4 regions of the Pseudoalteromonas sp. UBA6610 genome follow, and region 4 is predicted to be linked to each of the others. Evidence: predicted binding sites of a transcription regulator. Region 4 holds the regulator's gene; each other region holds the start of a gene.
The links. Region 4 encodes sigma-54, which starts transcription at its own class of promoters, with help from an activator protein. Its sites were predicted from a motif close to GTTGGCACGNNNNTNGNNT; they were not measured.
Positions count from the first base shown of each region.

Region 1 (5,780 bases), on a different contig from region 4:
GTCTTTTCCTGGAATGGGGGGTACAAATGCAAATGAACCGGTAGCCAATATTAACTTGTCGTATTCAAATGTTTTGCCTTTTGCAGTAGTGACTGTTTTTGCATCGCGATTTATATCAACCACTTTAGAATGAGTATGAAAGCACACTTGCCAATCTTGATAGGTTTTACTGCAGGTAAGTGCTAAATCGTCTTCGGTTTTACCTTTAAAAAAAGACGAAAGCTGTACGCGGTCATAAGCGAGTCGGTCTTCACCGCTGAGTACGGTAATCTCCATATTTTGAGTATCACCTTGTTGTGATACTAGCTGTTGTACAAAATGATGGCCAACCATTCCATTTCCGACAACTACAACACGCTGCTTGCTTGGCATTAAAATCACCTGTTTGATTTAAAATACACTTAACTTTAGATGGGTACTTTAAATGTATAATTTATTATGTGTTGGTTATAGCAATATGCAAGCCAGATATATAATGAATATATTTCAACAACTTAACTAAGTTAATGCAGTAAAAAAGAAGTGAAAGCACCACAAGCTGGCGCTATTGCACCAACTTGTAACGCTTTAAATTAAATAACGAGGGTTTAGGTTAAATACTTAAAATTTAGCGCTTACCCATACCCACAGTTTTTGGGTATCAACTTTGCCTGCAGCGCTATCTCCTGCTGAATAATCGGCATATTTTGCGCCTACAGCATAGGTTTTATTAATAGGCTTTACGTATTGTACGTTTAGCTCTGTGCCTAAATCATCAACGCCATTGGCGCTATCGTTGGCATCAAAGCTGTGATACGCCAACAGCCATTTACCGCCGTAAGCTTTACCATTTAAACTTACATAAGTGTCATCAAGCCCTTGTGCTGGGGTTGCTAAAAACGTATCGGCCCAGCCATTAAATTTATGCATTGTGGCAAGCGGCGTGGCAAAACCATAATCGCCGTTATCAGAACCCAGTGACTCAATACCAGCTTTTAATGTAACGGCTTCAATACCTAAACCGCCTAAATCTATCCCCCCTTCAAATGCATAGTAATCAGCGTCAAAATCACTCATGCTCGTTGATGCTGATTGCGTGGCGTACTGTGCTTTATAGTAAAATTTAATCTCGCTGAGCGTTTTATTACCATTAAAAGAAACACCATAAGTATCTAAGCTGTCATTATCTATTGCATCGTCACTTAATAAATAGCTGTATAAAACCACCTTACCTAGGCTTGTTTTAAAGCTTGCATTGATAAGATGATCGGATGCATCAATATCTTTGCTATCGGCAAATATACGGTTGCGCTTACTTATGTAGCTATAGTGCAAGTTAATATCATTAAAGGTGTAATTTACTGTTGCAGCATCAAAGGTTTGCCTGTCTTGCCTAAAGCCAACGTGGCCTACAAAGCGCTGCCCATCAAGCGCTATTACTTGCCTACCTACTTTAATTGATAAAGCATCTTTTGCGTACTTAACAAAAGCCTGATCTACCTCTGTGGTTTCAGGGTCAGCTATTACTGAGTAATTTGTATTTTTACCCAGCGTATTGTTGTAATCGTCTACACCTAATAGGCTTCGGCTATCTTCGACCTCTAATAAAGCAGAAAAGCCATTCACTTCATCCGTTTTATGAGTAAGGCGTGTACGCAGCGTTAAGCTACTGGCATCTTTTAGTCCGTTATCTTGCTCTGCACTTTCATAACGCAACCTAAAATTAAGGTCGGTTTGCGCTGCAACACTAATAGAAGGCGCAGCAATGCACCCTATCATTAAAATAATAGGTAAGTTATTTTTATAATTTAACATCTTGGTCTCTTAGTTTTTAATTATGAGCACGCACAATAAAATGATAAATAAACACAGCGAAATGCTCTTCCAGAGTAATACTGGATCGCGTTTCATTATTGAAATTTTGTTGGCTGAGCTCTGTAAATGTGGATTAGGTTTACTAATATCTGTTAAAAACTCAGAAAATGCGTGGTATCTGAGCGCTGGTTTTGGCGCAAGTGCTTTCATTAAAGCCTGATCTAACCAAAAGGGTATATCGGCTCGGTACTTGCGAATACTTGTGTATTGCCAGTGGCTGTAATCAATAGGGGTATGACTTGCCGGTAATGTTTTATAAGGCAGCTTCAAGCACAATAACTCATAAGCAATCACCCCAAGCGAAAACATATCGCTTTTAAAATCGGCATGCAGCGAAATAAGTGTTTCAGGAGCCGTATAATCTATAGTCCCTTGCGGGCAGTCATCGGCTATTTGCTTAACCGACTCATCCATAGCCGCAACACTTACAGTACCGTAATCAATTAACGTAACTTTACCGTGAGCATCTATCATCACGTTATCGAGCTTTAAATCACGATGTACCATATCTAATCGCTGAAATGCCCTTAGCGCATGCACTATTTGCTCTACAATACTGCGCACTTGAGCTATTTCTAAATAAGGGACGTCGTGCTTATAGTCACTGAGGGTTTGTCCGTCCATGTACTCACAAATATGATATAAAAATCGGCTTTGCGATTGCGTATTTAAAACCTTCATTACATTAGGATGATTAATACGTTGCCCTACCCACCCTTCGCGTATAAAGCCTTGAAGGTAATGTATATCGTCTTCAAAATTAACCGAAGGTGCCTTTAATACAACGGGGGGTGCATCAGGTGCTTGCTGTACCAAATAAATGTGCGATCGGCTGCTTTCGTTGATTTTACGAATAACCGTATATCCATCAATTATTTGGCCAACCTCTAATGCGGGTGGTATTTTTCGCTGCGTTAACGATTGATAAAGCTCATCTAGATTTTGCTGCGCAATGCTATTTACCTTCACTAATAAACAACTCACATTATCATCACTGCCTTGTGCTATAGCGCGTGAGGTAATGGCCTTTGCTGCCTGCTCTAAGTTGTTATGGGCGTTTATTTCGTTGGCAATTTCACTATAGGGCAATACATCATGCACACCATCGCAAGTCAGTATGTAAATATCACCGGCTTTTAGGTCAACTTCGTAAACATCAATTTCTTGATGTGACTGCGCGCCTAAAGCACGAGTGAGCGTATCATTTACTTTATGATCCCGCGTTATCGCTTCCATTTGATTATCGCGTAAACGCGTAATGCGAGTATCGCCTAAATGAAATATATACCCCGTAGCTGATTTTAATATAAGCGCCGTAAAGGTGGTCATCCAATCTGCTTGGCGTTGCCCTAAGTGGTTATAGTTAACTGATTGCGAATATAACCACTGATTTAAGCTAGCTAAAACCTTAGAAACCGATTTTTTGACCGCCCAACTGTCGGGTGTATTTAAATACTCATTTATAAAATGAGTAACACTGAGCTGCGATGCTTGTTTGGCATTTTTAGCTGATGAACACCCATCCGCTAAGCACGCAATAGCGCCTTTTGTTTCTTGTTGTTCGTGCTCAGTATTTAAAGCAGCAAACGCATCTTGATTTTCATCTTTTATGCCCGCGGCACTGTGCCCACCAAAAGAAACATCTAGCGTATTATTACGAACTTGAGCGTGTTGGGTTTCATCAAACATGGTTAACGCTGCCTTAAGTCACTGAAATAAGTTCAACAGAGCCATCTTCGTTTACTTCTGTGATGTGCCCATCTGGCTCTTTCATGAAAAATAACGCCCCTAAACCTAACAATGCACTGGCAGCAATAATCATAAAGAAAGTTTGGTAATCCACTAATGAGAGCGCCGTTAAATACACCACCGCGCCAACGTTACCGTAAGCGCCTGTCATACCTGCAATTTGCCCTGTTAAGCGGCGTTTGATAAGTGGCACAGCAGCAAAAACCGCTCCCTCACCAGCTTGCACAAAGAACGAACACGCCATGGCAGCAGCTACTGCAAGCCAAAGTGGCCAGCTAGCGTCAACTAAGCCCATAACAAAGTAGCCAACAGCTAACCCTGAGGTAAGGACAATAAGTGTTTTACGACGGCCCATTCTATCTGAGATCCAACCACCACCCGGGCGCGAGGCTAAATTCATAAACGCATAGGCAGAGGCCAGTAAACCTGCGTACACCATATCGAGGCCAAATACTTCCATGAAAAATAATGGCAGCATAGATACAACGGCCAGCTCTGAGCCAAAGGTGGTAAAATATAAAATATTAAGTACAGCTACTTGTTTAAATTCGTAGCGGTGTGATTCTGGCACGGGTTGTTTAAAGATATGTCCGTTTATATCAAAGGTTTTATATACCTCGTAGGCGTATAACAGCACTAAAAATGCATAAACGGCTAAAACAAAATTGGCAGAAATTAAATTAGCGCCTGTAGGAGACAACTTCCAAGTAAGCAAAGCCAGTGCGCCATACATAGGTAATTTCATAATAAGCAATAATACAAAGTCACTTTTGCTGGTTACTTCCATTGCGCCTACTTTTTTAGGCTTAAAGTACGTCCCCCCTTTTGGTGTATCGGTTACGTTTATGTACCAAATAACACCAAAAATAACGCTAAGTACGCCTGTTAAACCAATGGCATAGCGCCAGCCATCGTCACCGCCAAACATAAGCGCTAATACAGGTAGTAACATGGCAGCGGCAGCCGAGCCAAAATTACCCCAGCCACCATAAATACCTTCTGCTGTACCAAGCTCGTTTGCCGGGAACCACTCGCTCACCATACGAATGCCCACTACAAAGCCTGCTCCAATAAAGCCTAGTGCAAAACGCGCGATAGCGGCTTGCTCAAATGTAGTGGCCATAGCAAACATAAAACACGGTATGCTACATAAAATAAGTAAAGCGGCATAAACAATACGCGGGCCAAACTTATCTGTCAGCATGCCAACAACAACACGCGCGGGAATGGTTAAGGCCACATTTAAAATGAGCAGCGTTTTTACCTGTGCCATAGTTATACCTAGCGAGCCCGCTATTGCCCCTAATAATGGAGCATGGTTAAACCATACAAAAAAAGAGATAAAAAACACCATCCAGCTTAAATGTAGTATTTTCATTTTTCCGCTAAACGATATGAGATTAAACCCAGAACTCGGTTGCATGTTTTTTTCCTTGTAACGATTATTATTTTAAGCAGTGAGTACGACTTTGGTAGTAATAACACTGCGACGATTGTTAAATTAACGTTAACCGCCTTCAGCAATTACTAAGCCAACAATTAATAGGTAGGTTTTTCAGTTACTTATATTTTTGGGAATTAATATTTATTTCGCTTTGCACTATTTAAGCAGCTTTGTTGGGCGTAAACAGTGCAAAGAATTTTTAAGCTTTACTTGCTCTAGGTTTTAACTAATTGGTATTGTTAAAAAAAATTATGAGAACTCATTAATGCAAAAACCCCCTTTAACGTATCAGCAGCAATTACGCTATTCTCGCCATATTATGCTTCCTCAGCTAGATATAGATGGACAAGAAAAAATATGGCAAAGTCATGCTCTTATTGTGGGGTTAGGTGGATTAGGCTGCCCAGTTGCGCAGTACTTAGCGGCATCGGGCGTAGGTACGTTAACGCTTGTAGATAACGATGTGGTTGATGCAACTAACTTGCAAAGGCAGGTGCTCTATAAACAAAGTGATGTTGGGTGCTTAAAAACCCACAGTGCAAAAAAACAGTTAACTCAGTTAAATGATGAAATAGAGATCCACACTATTGATGAATTTTTAAATGAAAATTCGCACCTTGAACAACTACTTAGCAAAGTAGATGTAGTTATTGACTGCACTGATAACTTAGCAACACGTAATTTGCTCAACAGCGCCTGCTATAACACCCGTACGCCCTTGGTTTCTGGCTCT
Region 1 covers NZ_DJHW01000116.1:28,459-34,238, reverse strand. The annotation lists partial or broken gene B4F91_RS15725 (FAD-dependent oxidoreductase) at 1-372, opposite strand, end outside; gene B4F91_RS15720 (alginate export family protein) at 601-1,794, opposite strand; gene B4F91_RS15715 (bifunctional protein-serine/threonine kinase/phosphatase) at 1,804-3,543, opposite strand; gene B4F91_RS15710 (NarK family nitrate/nitrite MFS transporter) at 3,557-5,026, opposite strand; gene B4F91_RS15705 (HesA/MoeB/ThiF family protein) at 5,313-5,780, shown strand, end outside.
Region 1: B4F91_RS15710 (NarK family nitrate/nitrite MFS transporter) is a predicted target of sigma-54. The motif match lies at 5,122-5,140, and genes of this name have one in related genera.

Region 2 (5,780 bases), on a different contig from region 4:
CTTCTGATTGCTGGGCTAACGCATCAAATGCGCTGGCACTGGTAATGGCTTGGCCAGTGACTACGCCAATATCACTCACTAACCCTGAATAGGCTTGGTTAAACGTGTCATGATTGTCGGCAGCGGCTGTTGTCACTACATTTTTACGCACTAATTCGCCATTTTGTAAATCAGCGAGTTTTAAACCATTACGGTTATCATCAAAGCCGCCTTCGTTAAATTCAAGGGTAAAAGTGTCTCCAGTAGCTGGCGTGCCTTCAATATCAAAATCAAAGCCATAGTTGCTATAAGGTACGCCAGCCTGAGCCAGTACGCCCTCTGCTGGAGGCGTTACTGTAAACGTAGAGGTGCCATTTGCATCTGTAATTTGATATTCGTTTGCAGTGCCTGTTTTAACTAACGTGATATCGCCATTGGCTAAACCAGGGGTAGTGTTAAAGCCACCCGAGGTAACACTTGTTACTTCTCCGGCTGAAATAGTCGCTGTACCTACATTATCTATGCTGTTAGCTGTACGAATAGGCGATGCCAGTGCTAAGTCTTCACCGCGGCTTGTCGCAAGGGAAATACTGGTTGCCGCCTCTGAGTTAAGTTTAATTTGAAATTTATCCCCGATATTACCTGTACCTGCTACATCAATTTGTAAACCAAACGACTCCCCACTCGTAATATCATCTGAGTCGATAACACCTGATGGCGGTATCGCCGCTAAAGAGGCGCTGCCTATCGGCTCCCCTTTATTATCTATAGGCTGAATGCTCACTTCATTTGCATTAGCGGTATAAGTAACAATAAAGTCGCTGGCAGGCAGTTCACTGCCTTTACCAGCCTCAAGCGTGGCAGTTAAACTGGCGCCGCCGGTATTAGCTTGGTATGCATAAGCACCCACGGTAGGTATATTAAATATATCACCGCCTAGCTCGCCGTTAGCATCCATACCCAATTTATTTTGCTCGTTGAACGCATCTGCAATGGCCAATCCCATTTGGCCAATTTGGTTTTGTGCAGGCACGAGTATGTCGTCTCTAAAAGCCAACAAGCCGCCAATTTTGCCTTTTAATTTAGTTGCATCTATTTCTAGCGGCACAGCTTTGCCGCCGTTAACGTCAAGCGTCAATTCTTTAAAATTAGGATCGGGGTCGCCCGACAGTGAAAACAAGTTAAATGTACCGTTTTCCATAACTAAAGATTCACCGCTGCCCATAAAGACGAGTTTTTCGCCATTAGGGCCATCAAGTGTTTCTATATCAACAAGCTCTGATAATTCACGAATCGCTAAGTCGCGCTGGTTATAAATAGAGCTTGCGTCAGAGGCGTTATTTGTGCCATTTACGACTGCAATTTCTTGGTTTAACGTATTTATATTTTGGATAAGTGAGTTGGCTTCTTCAGAAAAAATCTCAAGCTGCTCATTTACTATACCTTGTTGCTCAAGCACGATACCCGAAAGCCTATCCATTTGATCAACTAAACTTTGCGCATCGGTCATTACTAATGAGCGAGCAACTGTTGAAGACGGCTGGTTTAGCGCCTCTTGCACGTTATTAAATAATGAATTTATACCCGTTGATAAGTTATTAGACTCTTCTGAAAAAATAGTATCAACACGGTTGGCTTCTGTTACAAATTGATCAAAAAACGATTTATTTGACGTGTCGCGGTTTAACTGCGACTGGGCAAACTCGTTCAATAACCTGTATGTTTCGCCGCGACCTACTTGGTTATCAACCATCGTGGTAAATTCAGTGCGCTCACGTACGTAGCCTTCTGTATTTACATTGGTGATGTTTTTACTGGTCGTTTGCAACAGCTCAGAGCTTGAACGCACCCCAGCACTGGCAATATTTAATAAACTAAACGACATATTACTTCACTCCTTGGGTAAACGCGCTTGTTGCAATATTTTTAAGCTCACTGCTATTTAGCACTTTTTTTATTTTACTCGCGTAATTAGGATCGGTTGCATAGCCTGCTTTTTGTAGCGAATCTAAAAATTCGTTTGGCTGTGCTGTTTTTTGTAATGCTTCTTCGTAGCGTGGGTTTTGCGTTAAAAAATCGACAAAGTCGTTCACGCTTTCTTTTATAGAATCGTAAGCTCTAAAACTTGCTTGCTTTTTAACAGGGGTACCTTGCTCAAATTCAAGCGTTACTTTACTTGCTTTATCGCCTTCCCAGCTTTTATCTGATTTAATATTGAACAGGTTATTTGAGCTATTCCCGTCGCTTTTATTAATAATATGCTTACCCCAACCCGTCTCAAGTGCCGCTTGGGCCACCATTACTGCAGGGTTTAAACCAATTTTTTCGGCCGCTGTTTTAGCATGCTCCCACACTGCACTAACAAACTCTTCAGCATTATCAAATGACGACTGCTGTGTAGGCTGTGTTGTGGTTTTAGTTTGTGTTGCCGCACTGCTGACTACTAAGTCATCTTTATTTGCTTGCTTTTCACTGTGCACCTTTTCGTGCGGCAGTTCAGAGCCTGCGCGTTTATCACTCATAAAGTCGTTAGTAGTTCTTAATACGGAGCCAGGCATAAAGTTCTCAGCCTCTGGTGAGAGCTGCTGAACAATTAAATCAGCCAAACCTAAAGACCCATTTGATGAAAGCTCAGAAGAGAGCTGCTGATCGTGCATTTCTTCAAAAAACTTTACGCTGCTAGAGTTAAACGGACTGTCTTCATCTTCAAATGCTTCGTTGGCTTTACGCATCCCTTTTAGAAGCATTTGGGTAAAAATAGCTTCAAATTGTGCCGCTGCTTTTTTTAGCGCCGCTTTAGAGGCATCAGTAGATGCATCACCGCTGTTTAAAGCGTCTTGACGTAAAGTATTAAGATTACTTAAATCAAAAAAGTTTTGCTTATCGAGGTGATTTGTTTCCATCAGCTTTTTGACACAAAAATGAATAATGCTTTAAGAAATGCAAAAATTGAGCCAAAGAAAGGTAAACAGTAAAAAGCTTAAGTACCTTTTGAGTACTTAAGATTTATTTGGAAGGGTAAACATTCTTAAAAACAATTAAATAACAACAAGCTGTCCGTTAATTGCACCCGCTTCTTTAAGCGCTTCTAAAATAGCCATTAGGTCTCCAGGTGCTGCGCCTACTTCATTTATAGCACGCACTAAGTCATCTAAGCTAACGCCGGGGTTAAATACAAACGCACGAGAATCATCTTGATTAACGTCAATAATACTTTGCTGTGTAACAACGGTTTCGCCTTCTGCTAACGGATTAGGCTGCGTTACATTTTGCTGTTCAGCAATTGTGACTGTTAGGCCGCCATGGGTTATTGCCGCAGGCTGGAGCTTCACATTTTTGCCAATGACAATCGTTCCCGTACGTGAATTAACAATAATCTTGGCTGAGGTATCAGCAGGCTTAAACTCTAGGTTTTCAAGCGTTGATAAATAAGACACTCGTTGCGATGCATCACGTGGCGCAATAACGCGTACTGAGGCAGCGTCAATAGCTTGTGCACTATTAGGGCCTACCAAATTGTTAATTGTTGCTTCTAAACGTTTTGCCGTTGTAAAGTCAGGGCGGTTTAAGTTAAAAGTAATGTAGTCGCCTTGCATAAAAGGGCTTTTAACTTCGCGCTCAACAGTGGCTCCATTAGGTACGCGGCCAACTGTCGGGGTGTTAATGACCACTTTACTGCCATCTAGCCCTTGTGCTCCTAAACCACCCACAATTAGGCTACCTTGTGCTATGGCGTATACGTTTCCATCCACCCCTTTTAAGAAAGTTTGTAACAAGGTGCCGCCACGTAAACTGCCTGCACTGCCAATAGAAGATACCGTAATATCAATTGTTTGACCCGGCTTTCTAAACGGCGGAAGCTCAGCGTGGACTGCCACTGCTGCTACGTTTTTAATTTTAGGGCTTTGTGTTGAAGGCAGCGTAATACCAAAACTGTTTAGCATGCCTCTAAAACTTTGTTGTGTGTAAGAGTTTTGCTCCCCTGTACCAGGTAGCCCCACCACTAAACCATAGCCTACCAATTGGTTGGCACGTACACCTTCAACCATAGAGACATCTTTTATACGCTCGGCGCTGGCAGAAAATTGCCAGCCTAGCAGTATGATCAAAATAAACGCTTTAATGCTATTCATACTACTATCCTCTAAAACGGAAATAACGAGCTACTAAAGAAACGTGTTAACCACCCTGGGCTTTGCGCTTCTTGTGTTTGTCCTTTACCTGAATATTGAATTCGGGCATTGGCAATTCTATTCGACTCAACCGTGTTATCGGCGCTTACATCTTGCGGACGTACAAGGCCTTCGAGCCTAATAAACTCTTCGCCGGTGTTAAGTGTTAGCCATTTTTCACCACGAATAACTAAGTTACCATTGGGTAAAACACGCATAACATTCACCGAGATGTCGCCCACTAAGCTGTTTGACTGATTTGATTTAGAGTCACCGGTAAATGATGAATCACTACCAATGCCAAACTGAATACTGTCGCCACCTATATTGACTGGTAAACCACCTAACCCAATAACGGGGTCTAGGCTGGCTTCGGTTTCTTTATCGGTTTCGGTTTTAGCGGCTTTTGTAGCTTGTGTTGACTCTTCAAGCTTAACGGTAATTATATCGCCGGTTCTAAGTGCTTTTTTGTCTGAATACAAATCATTAAATGTATTGGTGTTAAACAACGAACCCGTTGCAACAACAGGCTCTGCTACAGGCTCTGGGTACATGGGTGCGTAGTAGGGGTCATCTTGAACCACTTCACTATTTTGCGTAGAAACACAGCCACTTAAAAATAAGGTGCCTGCTGCAAATAAAATAACATTACGCATAACTATCCCCTTGTGCACGGTTATAACTGTTGATTGATGTAGCTCATCATTTCGTCAACGGCCGAGATTACTTTTGAGTTCATTTCGTAAACACGTTGAGTTTCGATAAGGTTAACCAATTCTTCCGTTACATTAACGTTTGATGTTTCAAGCGAGCCTTGAATAATAGTTCCTAAGCCTTCTACGCCTGGATTACCTTGAACAGGCGCCCCACTAACTGCGGTTTCGGTGTAAAGGTTTTGACCAATTGGCTCAAGACCCGATGGATTAATAAAGTCACTTATTGTTAGCTGGCCAATCACCACGTTATCGGCTTGCCCTGCAACGCGTACAGATACTTCACCATCTTGAGAAACTGTAATTGATTGCGCATCATCGGGAACATTCATTTCGGGCTGAACAACAAAACCTGCACCTGAGGTAACAATGCGGCCGTCTTCATCGGTAGTAAATTGCCCATTACGCGAATACGCAATATTGCCATCGGGTTGCAGCACTTCAAAAAAACCTTCGCCTGAAATCATCCAATCGAGTGAGTTTTCGGTGGTGAGCATATTACCTTGCGTAAACTCTTTTTGGTTAGCAACCACTTTTGCACCCGCACCTAGCATTAGGCCAGATGGCAGCTCGGTATCTTGTGATGAGCGCCCGCCAGGTTGGTTGATGTTTTGATACAATAAATCTTCAAAAATAGCGCGGCTTTTTTTGTAACCTACGGTACTGGCATTCGCCAAGTTATTTGAAATAACTGAAATATCAGTTTGTTGAGCGTCTAGCCCTGTTTTACTTATCCACAATGCAGGATTCATAAGTATGCCCTCATTTTAAAGTTAAACTATGCGCATCAACTGATCTTGACGTTCGTCAATCTCTTCAGCTGTTTTCATTAGTTTTACTTGTAACTCAAATTGACGTTGGTGGTTGATCATATCGACCATTTCGTGAACTGGATTAACGTTAGACATTTCCAGTG
Region 2 covers NZ_DJHW01000061.1:14,450-20,229, reverse strand. The annotation lists gene flgK (flagellar hook-associated protein FlgK) at 1-1,864, opposite strand, end outside; gene flgJ (flagellar assembly peptidoglycan hydrolase FlgJ) at 1,866-2,882, opposite strand; gene B4F91_RS07860 (flagellar basal body P-ring protein FlgI) at 3,018-4,112, opposite strand; gene flgH (flagellar basal body L-ring protein FlgH) at 4,124-4,807, opposite strand; gene flgG (flagellar basal-body rod protein FlgG) at 4,828-5,616, opposite strand; gene B4F91_RS07845 (flagellar basal body rod protein FlgF) at 5,638-5,780, opposite strand, start outside.
Region 2: flgJ (flagellar assembly peptidoglycan hydrolase FlgJ) is a predicted target of sigma-54. The motif match lies at 2,920-2,938, and genes of this name have one in related genera.

Region 3 (5,780 bases), on a different contig from region 4:
CAGGCGATCCGCGTGAACTGACCGCCGACAGAGACACTTTTCGTATTGGTGATGCCGACTCACAACAATTTGGCTTAACCGTTAATACAGGGTATGAGTTAGGTGATGGTGAGCTGTATGGCTTTATTACTTATTCAACGCGCGATAACGAATCAGCAGCGTTTTTCCGTCATAATGCGAATGCGGGCGGTAACCCTGTTTTGCAAGATAACGATGCAACTATCCCGTTAGGCTTTTTACCTAAAATTAATACCACAATTGATGATATTTCTTACAACTTTGGTTACAAAACCGATTTTGATAACGATGCAAGTTTAGATGTATCGTACACCTACGGTGAAAACAGCATTGATTACACAACAAGTGACACAATTAATGCCTCGTACGCTAACTTTTTACGTTACGAGCAAGGTTTAAGTGCCGCTGATATTCGTAGTACTATTCCGCGTGAAGCCTATGCCTATGGCATGGAGTTATCACTGCAAACCATTAATATAGATTTTACGCAAAACTTTGATGACTACTCGCTGGCTATGGGTGCAGAAATTCGTACCGATGAATACCGTATTTTAGAGGGCAGCGAATATGCTTATCGTGATTACGACACCCTTGATGGGGTAAGTATTTATAGTGGTTTAAGTGGCGGTGTAGGCTCTGAAGATGCCTCTGGCGGTACGCAAGGTTTTGGTGGTTCTTCGCCGGCATCATCGGTTGATGAGTCACGCGATGTAATTTCGTTTTACCTTGATGCAGAAACCTACCTAATTGAAGATGTCATTTTATCAGGCGCACTGCGTTACGATAATTACAAAGGCTTTGGCGACACGGTAAACTTTAAGCTTGCAGGTAACTGGGCAATTACTGATGATGTGTCACTGCGTGGTGCATTAAGCTCAGGCTTTAGAGCGCCATCAATGCAGCAATTGTATTTTAACAATATCAGCACGCAATTCGTTGTGGCTGAAGACGGCTCATTAGTTGCTGAAGAAGTAGGTACATTCAGAAACGATTCAACCCTTGCACAAAGTTTAGGTATTCCAAAACTTAAAGAAGAAAAATCGCAAAACCGTAGTTTAGGTATTGTCTACAACGTAACGGATAACATTAATGTTACTGTGGATTACTACTCAATTGATATTGACGACCGCATAGTAATTAGTAATCGTTTAGGCAAAGGGCTTTCTTCAAGCCTTGATGCTGCATTAATCAGTTCAGGTGCAGGTGCAGGGCAGTTTTTCTTAAATGGTGCAGATACCGAAACTTCGGGTATTGATTTTGTAGCTACTTGGAATACCGAGGGGTTAGGTGGCACGCTTGATTTTACTTTAGCAGCTAACTTTACTGAAACTGAGGTGGTATCGTTATTTACGCCATCGGGCTCAGGGCTTGAAACCGTACCTGTTGAAGATGTTTTCTCTGATCAAGAAATTTCAATTATTGAAGAGTGGCAACCAGAAGATCGCATCAACTTAAGTGCACTTTATCAGCGTGGTGATTGGACTGTAAACCTTTCACTCAACCGCTTTGGTGAATACACAGTAGAAGATGGCGGACGCCAAACCTACGGTGCAGAAATTTTAACTGACGTTAAAGTTAATTACTTCGTTACTGAAGATTTATCTGTAAATATTGGTGCAAATAACTTATTTGACGTGTACCCAGATAAAAACACCATTGGTAACTCACGCTCGGGCACAATTGTAGATTCAAATGGCAATACGATTGTAAGCAGCGATGGGGTATTTGAATACTCTCGCCGTTCAGCGCCATTTGGCTTTAATGGTGCTTATTACTATGTAGGCGCAGAATACCGTTTTTAATAAATAACACTCCCTTATGTTATTTAAGTTCAAAGGGCCGTTAGGCCCTTTTTTTGTATTTAGCCTTTTTAGCATTTATTTGTAAACCGCGATTTTTTATTGTGTTGCGCCTTACCTCAGCGTTAAATTATACCAATTCGCTTAATTAAACATTATTACGGATTGGTATACCCCCTGTATGGCTTTGATAATACTAAATGAGGCATTTTGGACTTGGCTATACATAGCAGGGTTTAAACTGGACGTTGAAATAATAAAAAACCCAGCGGCTAGGCTGGGTTTTAAATATATGCAATTGAAAATTAATGCTTTTGCATACGGCTCATTTCGGTGTGGCAGCTTTGCATCGTTAGCAAGGTTTTCGCTAAGGCTGCTTCACAGTCGGCTGGCTGTGGTTTATCCATCGCTGCTTTAATTTCTTCAAGTGTTTTATCTTCTACCTCTTCAAGCTCTTTAACGTATGTTTTATCGTTATGAGAACTAAACGTAGTAAGTAGGGCTGTGTAAGCTCTGCGTGCTTCTACAGCAAAAGAAGAGCCGTCTTCACGCTCACCTTTTTCGTTAACAGCATAAGGTTGTAAGCGCTCAACACTTACTTTTCGTGCGTCAATCATGCGTTGAAATAATGCGCCAATGGCTGGGTCTTCAACTTTCTCTTGCGCTTTTTGATAAAAATCAATGCCACTGTTCATTACTTGGATGATGTCAGTAATATGAGTTGCTTCTGTTCCTTGATGGGTATTCATAATGACCTCTCTTTACATGAATTTAAGTTTCATAGTAACCAAAGCAAAGGCCATTCCAATTTCATTTTAATTTTTAAACTATTGTAATTATTGATTATTTCTTTATTCAGCAAGCTGCAAGGCTATTTAAAATAAAACAACCTCGCAAATTTTACATGGCTTTTGTAATAAGGTTATTTAAGCTCATCCGCCACTTCGGCTACTTTTTGGCGTAACCAAATATGACTTGCATCGCGATGCAGTAAAGGGCTCCAAATCATATCTAGTTCAAAAGGTGGTATAGGAAATGGAGGCTCTAAAATTTTAAGGCCTGCATCATCTAAGTAAATATTGGCAGCCTTTGAGGGTAAGGTCGCCACTAAATTTTGCTCTTTTGCTAAATGAATGGCTACGTGGTAATTACGGGTAAACGTGGCAATATTTCGGTGTTTACCAAAATGGGCAAGTGCTTCATCTACCCAACCTAGCTTTTGTACATCTTTAGGGTCCATACCTACGCCAACCCCAAAGCCGGTTTTACTTACCCATATGTGGCGGGCTTTTAAATAGCTGTCTAGGCTAAAGTTTTCGATAATTGGGTTGTCGGCTTTTACTAAGCAGCAAAAGCTGTCTTTCCATATACGTTTATGATGAAAAGATTGCGGAAGGTTTTCAAAGCGGTTAATTGCCATATCCACTTTACCATTTTCAACATCATGAAATGTTACATCACTAGGCGTAAGTATATCTAGGGTTGTATCGGGCGCTTCTTCATGAAGTTTACTTAAAAGCTTTGGCGCTAATGTACTGGCTGCATAGTCACTGGCCATTATTCTAAATACACGTTTACTTTGGCTGGCTTCAAATTCGCGATTAGGTGCGAGGGTTTCTTCTAGGGTCATTAATATACCGCGAATAACCGGTTGCAGCTCTATAGCACGCTCTGTGGGGACCATACCTTCACTGGTACGTACCAAAATTGGATCGTTAAACAAGTTTCTTAAACGCTTAAGGCCGTTACTCATAGCTGGTTGAGTAATACTTAACTGGTTAGCGGCGCGGGTTACGTTACACTCACGTAATAGGGTGTCGAGGTAAACCAGCAAATTTAAATCTATTTTACTTATGTTCATTGTGTGTCCTTTAACGCTTACCAGTGATGAATAAAGCGTTGTGCTGTCGGGTATGGGTATATGTGACTAACATGACCCTTTTTTATATTTTGCTGAGCTTGCTTCCAAAAACTAACATCAACAAGCTCGGGGTGTGTACTGAGCAAAAACTGTTTGTACTTTGGGTTTGGCATAACAAAGGTACAAAGTTGCTCAGGAAAAACATCTTGCGGCGCAACTGAGTAACTTTGTTCATCAGTTAAGTAATCATCATAGCTTTTGGCCTTAGGTAACGCCCTAAAGTTCATATCTGTTAAGTATTGAACCTCATCGTAGTCGTAAAAAATAATGCGCTTGTGTTTGCTTACCCCAAAGTTTTTAAGCAGCATATCGCCTGGGAATATATTTACCGCAATCATTTCTTTAAGTGCTTGGCCGTACTCTTCTATTGCATCGGCAGCACTTTCTTCGCTGGCGTTTTCTAAAAATAAATTAAGCGGTGTCATGCGCCTTTCAATATATAAATGCTTGATAATAAGCCACGGGCCTTCAATTACCATAGATGAGCCAATGGTTTTGTGTAGCTGCGCCAGTAAATTACTATCAAAGCGTGCCAAAGGAAATACGACGTTAGAGTATTCTATGGTATCGGCCATGCGGCCAACCCGATCATGGCTTTTTACCAGTTGATAGCGTTTAAGCACGGTCTCGCGGCCAAACGGTTTGCTTTCGCCAAACTTATCTTTAATTACTTTAAATACATAGCCAAAAGAGGGCAGCGTAAATACCATCATCACCATGCCTGGTGTGCCTGGCGCTATAATAAAGTTATCGTCTGAGTGAGACAAGTGATGTAAAAATTCACGGTAAAACTCAGTCTTACCTTGTTTATGAAACCCAATGGCATTATAAAGCTCAGCGAGTGTTTTATTAGGCATAAGTTGATTTAAAAACCGCACCATGGCTGAGGGCGCATGGGTTTCAACCATAAAATAAGCGCGTGCAAAGCCAAAAATAACCCGCATTTGCGATGATTTGGTTAATAGCGCATCAAGGTATAAGCCTTTATCTTCGTGATGAAGTACCGCAATAATAAAAGGCTGCACACCGCTTTGAGAGACCACACGGCCGACTATGTAAGCTGCTTTGTTACGATAAAAAGGCGCGTGCAAAATATCAAAGCGCATTTGCCAAGGCTGGTGGTGAGTGTCGGGTGCTTGTTTGTAAAATGCCTTTACGAGCAAACGTATATCCCGCTCTAAATTTACAAACGGGGCTTTAAAATCAAAATGCTCAATAATACGCTTTATTGTGGGCTTTAAACCATCCACCACTGGAAAGTAGCTGCGGTACTCTGCCTCAACAGGAATGGCAGGGGCATCTTTTAATGTGGCTTGTACAAATATAAAGTCGTTATGAAAATAGCTTCTGTGGTACAAACGGCAAAATACTGAGTTATAAAATGTTTCGGCAAGTTCAGCTTGAGGATGAAAGCATAAAAAGCGTTGGTACAGTATTTTTACTTCAAGCCAAAGCTGCTCATTTAATTGCTCAGTTAACTGTGCTTGTTTTAATGCTTTAGTGGTTTCGTTTACTCTGTCGTCGTAGTAACTAATACGCAGTTTACTAATTTCATTAATTTGCTGCCAATCGCGCTTTGCAAAGGCAAGCGGGGCTTGGGCGGTGGTTTTTTGAAACAGCTGATAATGCTTTTTAAAACCCGTTAAAATTAATTCAGCTATGTGGCGTGGCTGCATAAACACTCCTTAAAAAAGTGTATATAACGATTTTAGTACAGCATTTATAAATGTTAGTGGTGCTGTAGTGTTATACACGTTAGAGCTTTAACTCTATGGTTGTTAAGGTTATGTTATTTTAAGTTTAAAACCAAGATAAATATTCTCAGTTTTTATACTTTTAGATTAAAGCATAATTGAGTGTGATGGCAAAAGCTAAGTTATTGGTAGGAGGCTATTTTTTTCTCTAACTTTTTAATGCGCTTTTCAATTTCGGTGGTTTGCTTTTTATGATCTTTATTTATTATTTTTAATTGCTTGGTAATATCTTTGCTAATTAACTTTTTGTCCTCGTCATCTAAAATACGGTTGAGGCGCTGTTGTTGG
Region 3 covers NZ_DJHW01000094.1:3,953-9,732, reverse strand. The annotation lists gene B4F91_RS12470 (TonB-dependent receptor plug domain-containing protein) at 1-1,820, shown strand, start outside; gene B4F91_RS12465 (ferritin-like domain-containing protein) at 2,123-2,566, opposite strand; gene B4F91_RS12460 (LysR family transcriptional regulator) at 2,740-3,678, opposite strand; gene aceK (bifunctional isocitrate dehydrogenase kinase/phosphatase) at 3,696-5,414, opposite strand; gene B4F91_RS12450 (hypothetical protein) at 5,615-5,780, opposite strand, start outside.
Region 3: B4F91_RS12465 (ferritin-like domain-containing protein) is a predicted target of sigma-54. The motif match lies at 2,608-2,626, and genes of this name have one in related genera.

Region 4 (5,780 bases):
AAGGTGTCTTCTTCATCATCAAGACCGGCAAGGCTTAATAAGCTGTGCTCTGCATCTTCACGAATAACATCAACAATATCATCAATAGTGACACGCCCAAGCAAGTGGGCGTTATCATCGACTACAGGGGCCGATATCCAGTTATGGCGCTCAAATAACTGAGCAACTTCACTTTCATCCATCGAAATAGGGATAGACTCACAGTCTTCATCCATTAAATCTTGAACAATTTTTTCAGGCGGATTAGTTAACAGTGTACTAAGTGATAATGCACCTAAAAAACAGTTATGTTTATCAACAACGTATAAATCATCGGTGCCCTCTGGCAGCTCACCGCGTAGCCTAATATAACGCAGCACAACATCAAGAGTAACGTCTGGGCGAATGGTCACCGTATCGGTGTTCATTAGCGCGCCTGCTGAGCGCTCTTGGTAAGATAAAGCTTGTGTAGCGCGTTCGCGGTCTTGCGTATCCATAGCGCTAACCACATCTTTGTACACGGTGTCAGGTAGGCTACGTAGGACTTCACCTAAATCATCGTGGCCCATATCTTCAGTGGCCGCGGCAATATGCTCAGGTTCCATTTGTGCAATGATACCTAAACGTACATCTTCAGAGAGCTCTTCTAGCACATCCCCTTGCACATCTGGGTCAACCAGTTGCCAAAGCATGCGTCTAATTTTATGCGGAGAGGATTCAAGCAGCAGTGCTGTATCACAAGGTGCTGTTTTTGCTAGCATGCGTCTTACTTGAACAAATTGCCCACTATTAAGTGATTTAGTCACTTGTTTTAGTTGCTGTAGTGGATAGTCTTGTTCAAACGCTTCTGGCATTGGCATCCTAAATATTTTTGTGTAATGGAAAGGTGTTTAGTAAGTGGAGTTGCCCACTGTTATTTTCTTTATTTTTTGTGCTAAACCCAATGCTGGGACTAAATTAGTGTTTAAAATTAAGTAACCAAATTTAGCAGGGGCATGGCTTTATTATCCTAAATTAAAGCACTAAATTAGGCGAGTCGGAATACCCTAATTTACTAAATCTTTATAATTTGGCCAGATAAGTCTTTAACTTATAAGGCTATGGTGCTTTAAATTATTCTTGCTCGTTAAATCGTTGTGCAATTAATTGCCCAACCGCATGCAAAGCTTGCTCTGAATCAGGGCCTTCACAGACTACTTTAACTTCTTTACCTTTACTGCTTTCAAGTAGCATTAAAGCTAATACGCTGTCGCCTGCGGCTTCTTTATCATCTTGGTGTAAGGTGATTTTAGCATCAAACTGCACAGCTAATTGCGCAAGGACCGTTGCCGCTCTGGCGTGTAAGCCTAATTTATTTTTTATTAAAAATGTGTCTTCACAGCGCATAAATTACTATACCTAAACTGAACAGGTTATTATTTTAAGGTTACTTTTCTTGCTCACGATGACGAATTTTGACATTCGGATGCGTCATAGCAAAGCTCTCGCCAATGGCTTGCGCTAAATAAACCGAGCGGTGTTGACCACCAGTACAGCCTATTGCAATAGTGAGGTAACTACGGTTATTACGCTCTAAGTGTGGCAACCAAGTTTGTACAAAGGTTTGAATTTGCCAAGTGAATTTTTGCACTATGCTGTGATTTGCCAAAAAATCTTTTACTGGTTGATCAAGGCCCGTAAGCGGTTTAAGTTCAGGCTCCCAGTGAGGGTTTGGCAAAAAGCGAGCATCAAAAACATAATCAGCTTCTTTAGGTATGCCGTGTTTAAAGCCAAACGATTCAAACGTTACAATAAGTTGCTTATCTTTTTTACCCAGTATTTTTTCGCGAATTGACTCTGCTAATTGGTGCACACTTAAATCGGTGGTATCAAGCATAAAGTCAGCGCGTGTTACGAGTACATCAAGCAGTTCTTTTTCTTTTTTTATTGCTAAATCAAGCGGCAGCGAATCGATGGATAAAGGGTGTAATCTGCGTGTTTCTGAAAAACGTTTGATCAGTGTTTGATCATCACTATCTAAATAAAACAGTGTGGGTTTAGCAAAGTCAGGAAGGTACTCGAGAATATCGTTAAATTCGTCTTGTTCTTTGGGGATATTACGAACATCTATACTAACGGCTATTTTGTCATAGTTATCTGAAACACTTCGCACTAAAGAGGGCAGTAAGTTGACCGGAATATTATCTACGCAATAATAGCCTAAATCTTCAACCACGCGTAAAGCAACCGACTTACCTGAACCAGAACGGCCGCTTATGATAATTAACTCCATTTATAGCCCTTAGTATTTACTACGATTGATCAACAATTACTTGATACAGCTCTGCATCGGTTTTAGCACTGCGCAGCTGTTTACAAAATTCTTTGTTGCTCAGTTTATCAGCTATGGTTGCCAGAGTCTTTAGGTGCTGTTGGTTATCGCCATCTGGTACGATGAGTGCAACAAAAATATCAACAGGGCAGTTATCAATAGCGTCAAAGTTAACAGGCGTGTCGCTAACAAGTACTAAAGCCAGCGGCTCTTCTACGCCACCCATTCTGCCATGAGGAATGGCGATACCCCGGCCAATACCAGTACTGCCTAGCTTTTCTCTACTTGCCAGCGCATTAAGAATATCTTGTTGTGGTAAGTAGGGGAGCTTTTCATGAGCAAGCTCACTGATAAACTCTAAAATTCTTTTTTTACTACTAAAAAGGACCGCAGCTTTGCTGCAGTCCTGGCATACTAATGTACTTAATTTCATAATATTAGTGTCTAGCAAGCTTCTCTTTATGTTTTATGACTTGACGATCGAGCTTGTCAATCAACGAGTCTATAGCGGCATACATATCTTGGTGCTCTGTTGAGGCAAATAAATCTGCGCCACTTACATGAATAGTCGCTTCTGCTTTTTGGTTGAGTTTTTCTACATCGAGAATGACATGCACATTGCTAATATGATCTGAGTGCCTTTCTAGCTTTGCAAATTTATTATTTACATAGTCTCTAAGTGAATCAGTTACTTCTACGTGACGACCAGTTAGGTTTAGTTGCATAAGCATTTCCTCTTTGTTTTTTACGTCTTATATCAAACTCTTTCTCTGATTTGACGGTGGAATAGCTAGCGATTCACGGTATTTTGCTATTGTGCGTCTAGCTACTTTAATTCCTTGCTCTGCCAATATATCCGCAATTTTACTATCACTCAATGGTTTAGCTGAGTTTTCCGCGGCAATTAGCTTTTTAATTAGGGCACGTATTGCGGTTGATGAACACTCTCCGCCGTTTTCAGTGCTTACGTGGCTTGAGAAAAAATACTTAAGCTCAAAAATACCACGTGGCGTATGCATATATTTTTGCGTAGTAACACGCGAAATTGTCGATTCATGCATTTCTACCATTTCAGCAACATCGTTTAAAACCATTGGCTTCATGGCTTCGGGGCCATGTTCAAAAAATGCCTGTTGCTGTTTTACAATACAGTTAGTTACCTTAAGCAGCGTGTCGTTTCTGCTTTCAAGGCTTTTTATAAACCATTTAGCTTCTTGTAAGTGAGAGCGAATAAATTGGCTATCACCACTTGATTTTACGGTACGTGACATAGCCGCGTACTGACTATTTACGCGTATTTTTGGCATGCTATCTGGGTTTAGCTCTACCACCCAGCGGCCTTTTATTTTTTTAACCGACACATCCGGTATTACATACTCAGACTCTTCCCTTACTATTGTATCTGCTGGTTTTGGGTTGAGGGTATGTATTAGGGTCATGACCTCTTTAAGCTCGTCTTCTTTAAGCTTAGTCTTTTTCATTAATGTACGATAGTCGCGTGCCGCTAATAGATCAATGTGATCGGTTAAGATCATTTTAGTTTGTTCTATAAAAGGGGTGTCTTTATCAAACTGGTTTAGCTGAATACACAAGCACTCTTGTAAACTGCGCGCGGCTATACCTACAGGGTCAAATAACTGAATACGCTTTAAAACGGCTTCTATTTCGTCAAGTTCAACTTCAACTTCGTCATCGTTTTCTTGGTTAAAGCTCTCTAAAATTTCTTCGCAACTTAGCGTTAAAATACCCGAGTCATCTACAGCTTCTACAATGGCAATAGCAATGGCTTCGTCAGTTGGGCTAAAAGGAGTAAGCTGAAGCTGCCACATTAAATACTCATGTAGCGTTTCAGTAGAGGCACCTTGATAAATAGACTCATCTTCCGGCATTGGGCCTGAGGATGCAGCAGGGGCTGCGCTCATGTACTCATCCCAGGTTACATCCATTGCCATATCATCGCTAACGGTGTCTTTATTTAAAGCTTCGCCACTGTCTTGCTCGTACTCGCTGGTTGTATCGTCAGCCGATGCGCTTACGGTTACATCATCCGTATCTGCTTTTTGTTCATTTTTTCCAGCCGACTCTTCCGTGTAATCTTGCTCTTCTACTTCTAATAGCGGGTTGCTATCAAGTGCTTCTTGTATTTCTTGCTGGAGATCCAATGTACTGAGCTGCAGCAAGCGAATCGCTTGTTGCAATTGTGGAGTCATTGTAAGTTGCTGGCCCATGCGCAGCTGTAATGATTGCCTCATGTATCTCTAACAATCCTTTTATGTTGTTATAATTAATATTAGCAGATGCTTGTAGGTGTGGCTTAAATGTTACAGCCTAAATTGCTCGCCTAAATAAACATCGCGTACAGTTTTGTCATTTAATACGTGTTCTGGGGTGCCAGATGCAATTAGCTCCCCATGAGAAACAATGTAGGCTTTTTCACAAACATCAAGGGTTTCTCTTACATTGTGATCGGTAATTAATACGCCAATGCCACGGTTTTTAAGATGCTCTATTATTTTCTTTATATCTAACACTGAAATCGGATCAACACCAGCAAAAGGCTCATCCAATAAAATAAATTTAGGGTTTGCTGCCAGTGCTCTGGCAATTTCTACACGGCGGCGTTCACCACCAGAAAGCGCCATACCTTGGCTATCGCGAATATGCTGAATACTAAATTCATCAAGTAAGTTGTTAAGCGTTTCTTCTCGTGCGGCTTTATTGAGCTCTTTACGCGTTTCTAAAATAGCCATTAAGTTTTGATAAACTGTCAGCTTTCTAAATATTGATGACTCTTGCGGCAAATAGCCAATGCCTAAGCGGGCGCGGCTGTGCATAGGTAATAACGTAATGTCGTTATCATCAATAGAAATTTTACCTTTGTCGCTAGGTACTAACCCTACAATCATGTAAAAGGTGGTGGTTTTACCTGCGCCATTAGGGCCCAATAAGCCAACAATGCTGCCGGCTTCCACTTCAAGGCCTACATTTTTTACAACTTGGCGGCCTTTATAGCTTTTTGCTAATAGTTCTGCTTTTAAGGTGCTCATGGTTGACCTTCGTTACCTGTTTTTTCTTTAATTTTTGCTTCAACAGGCACTAAAATTGTATGGACACGATCCGTAGAGTTTTCGTCTTTTTCTGCGCTAATAAGCTGCTGCTGCATGTCGTAGGTAATACTTTTAGCATTAATTTTTTGACCGGCTTGTGCGACTTCAGCATCGCCAACAAGCGTTAAAAAGCGCTTTGCTACGTCGTAACGTACTTCGTTTGCGCTGGCACTCATTACGGTACCGTCGTCTTGTTTTTCTTCGAAGTAGGCTGGGCTGCCAGTGGCAATAAGGAGTTGTTTGTTATCCCCTAAGTCTTCACGTTTATGTACTTCGAGTCGGTCGGCTGTAATTTTGCGATTACCATGCACAATTTCGACGTTCTTTTCAAAAATACCTACGTTTTCTTTAAGTTGGCCTTCTTGACGGTCTGCACTAATAGA
Region 4 covers NZ_DJHW01000097.1:12,817-18,596, reverse strand. The annotation lists gene mgtE (magnesium transporter) at 1-833, opposite strand, end outside; gene B4F91_RS13140 (HPr family phosphocarrier protein) at 1,093-1,365, opposite strand; gene rapZ (RNase adapter RapZ) at 1,406-2,251, opposite strand; gene B4F91_RS13130 (PTS sugar transporter subunit IIA) at 2,271-2,723, opposite strand; gene hpf (ribosome hibernation promoting factor) at 2,728-3,015, opposite strand; gene B4F91_RS13120 (RNA polymerase factor sigma-54) at 3,043-4,542, opposite strand; gene lptB (LPS export ABC transporter ATP-binding protein) at 4,612-5,337, opposite strand; gene lptA (lipopolysaccharide transport periplasmic protein LptA) at 5,334-5,780, opposite strand, start outside.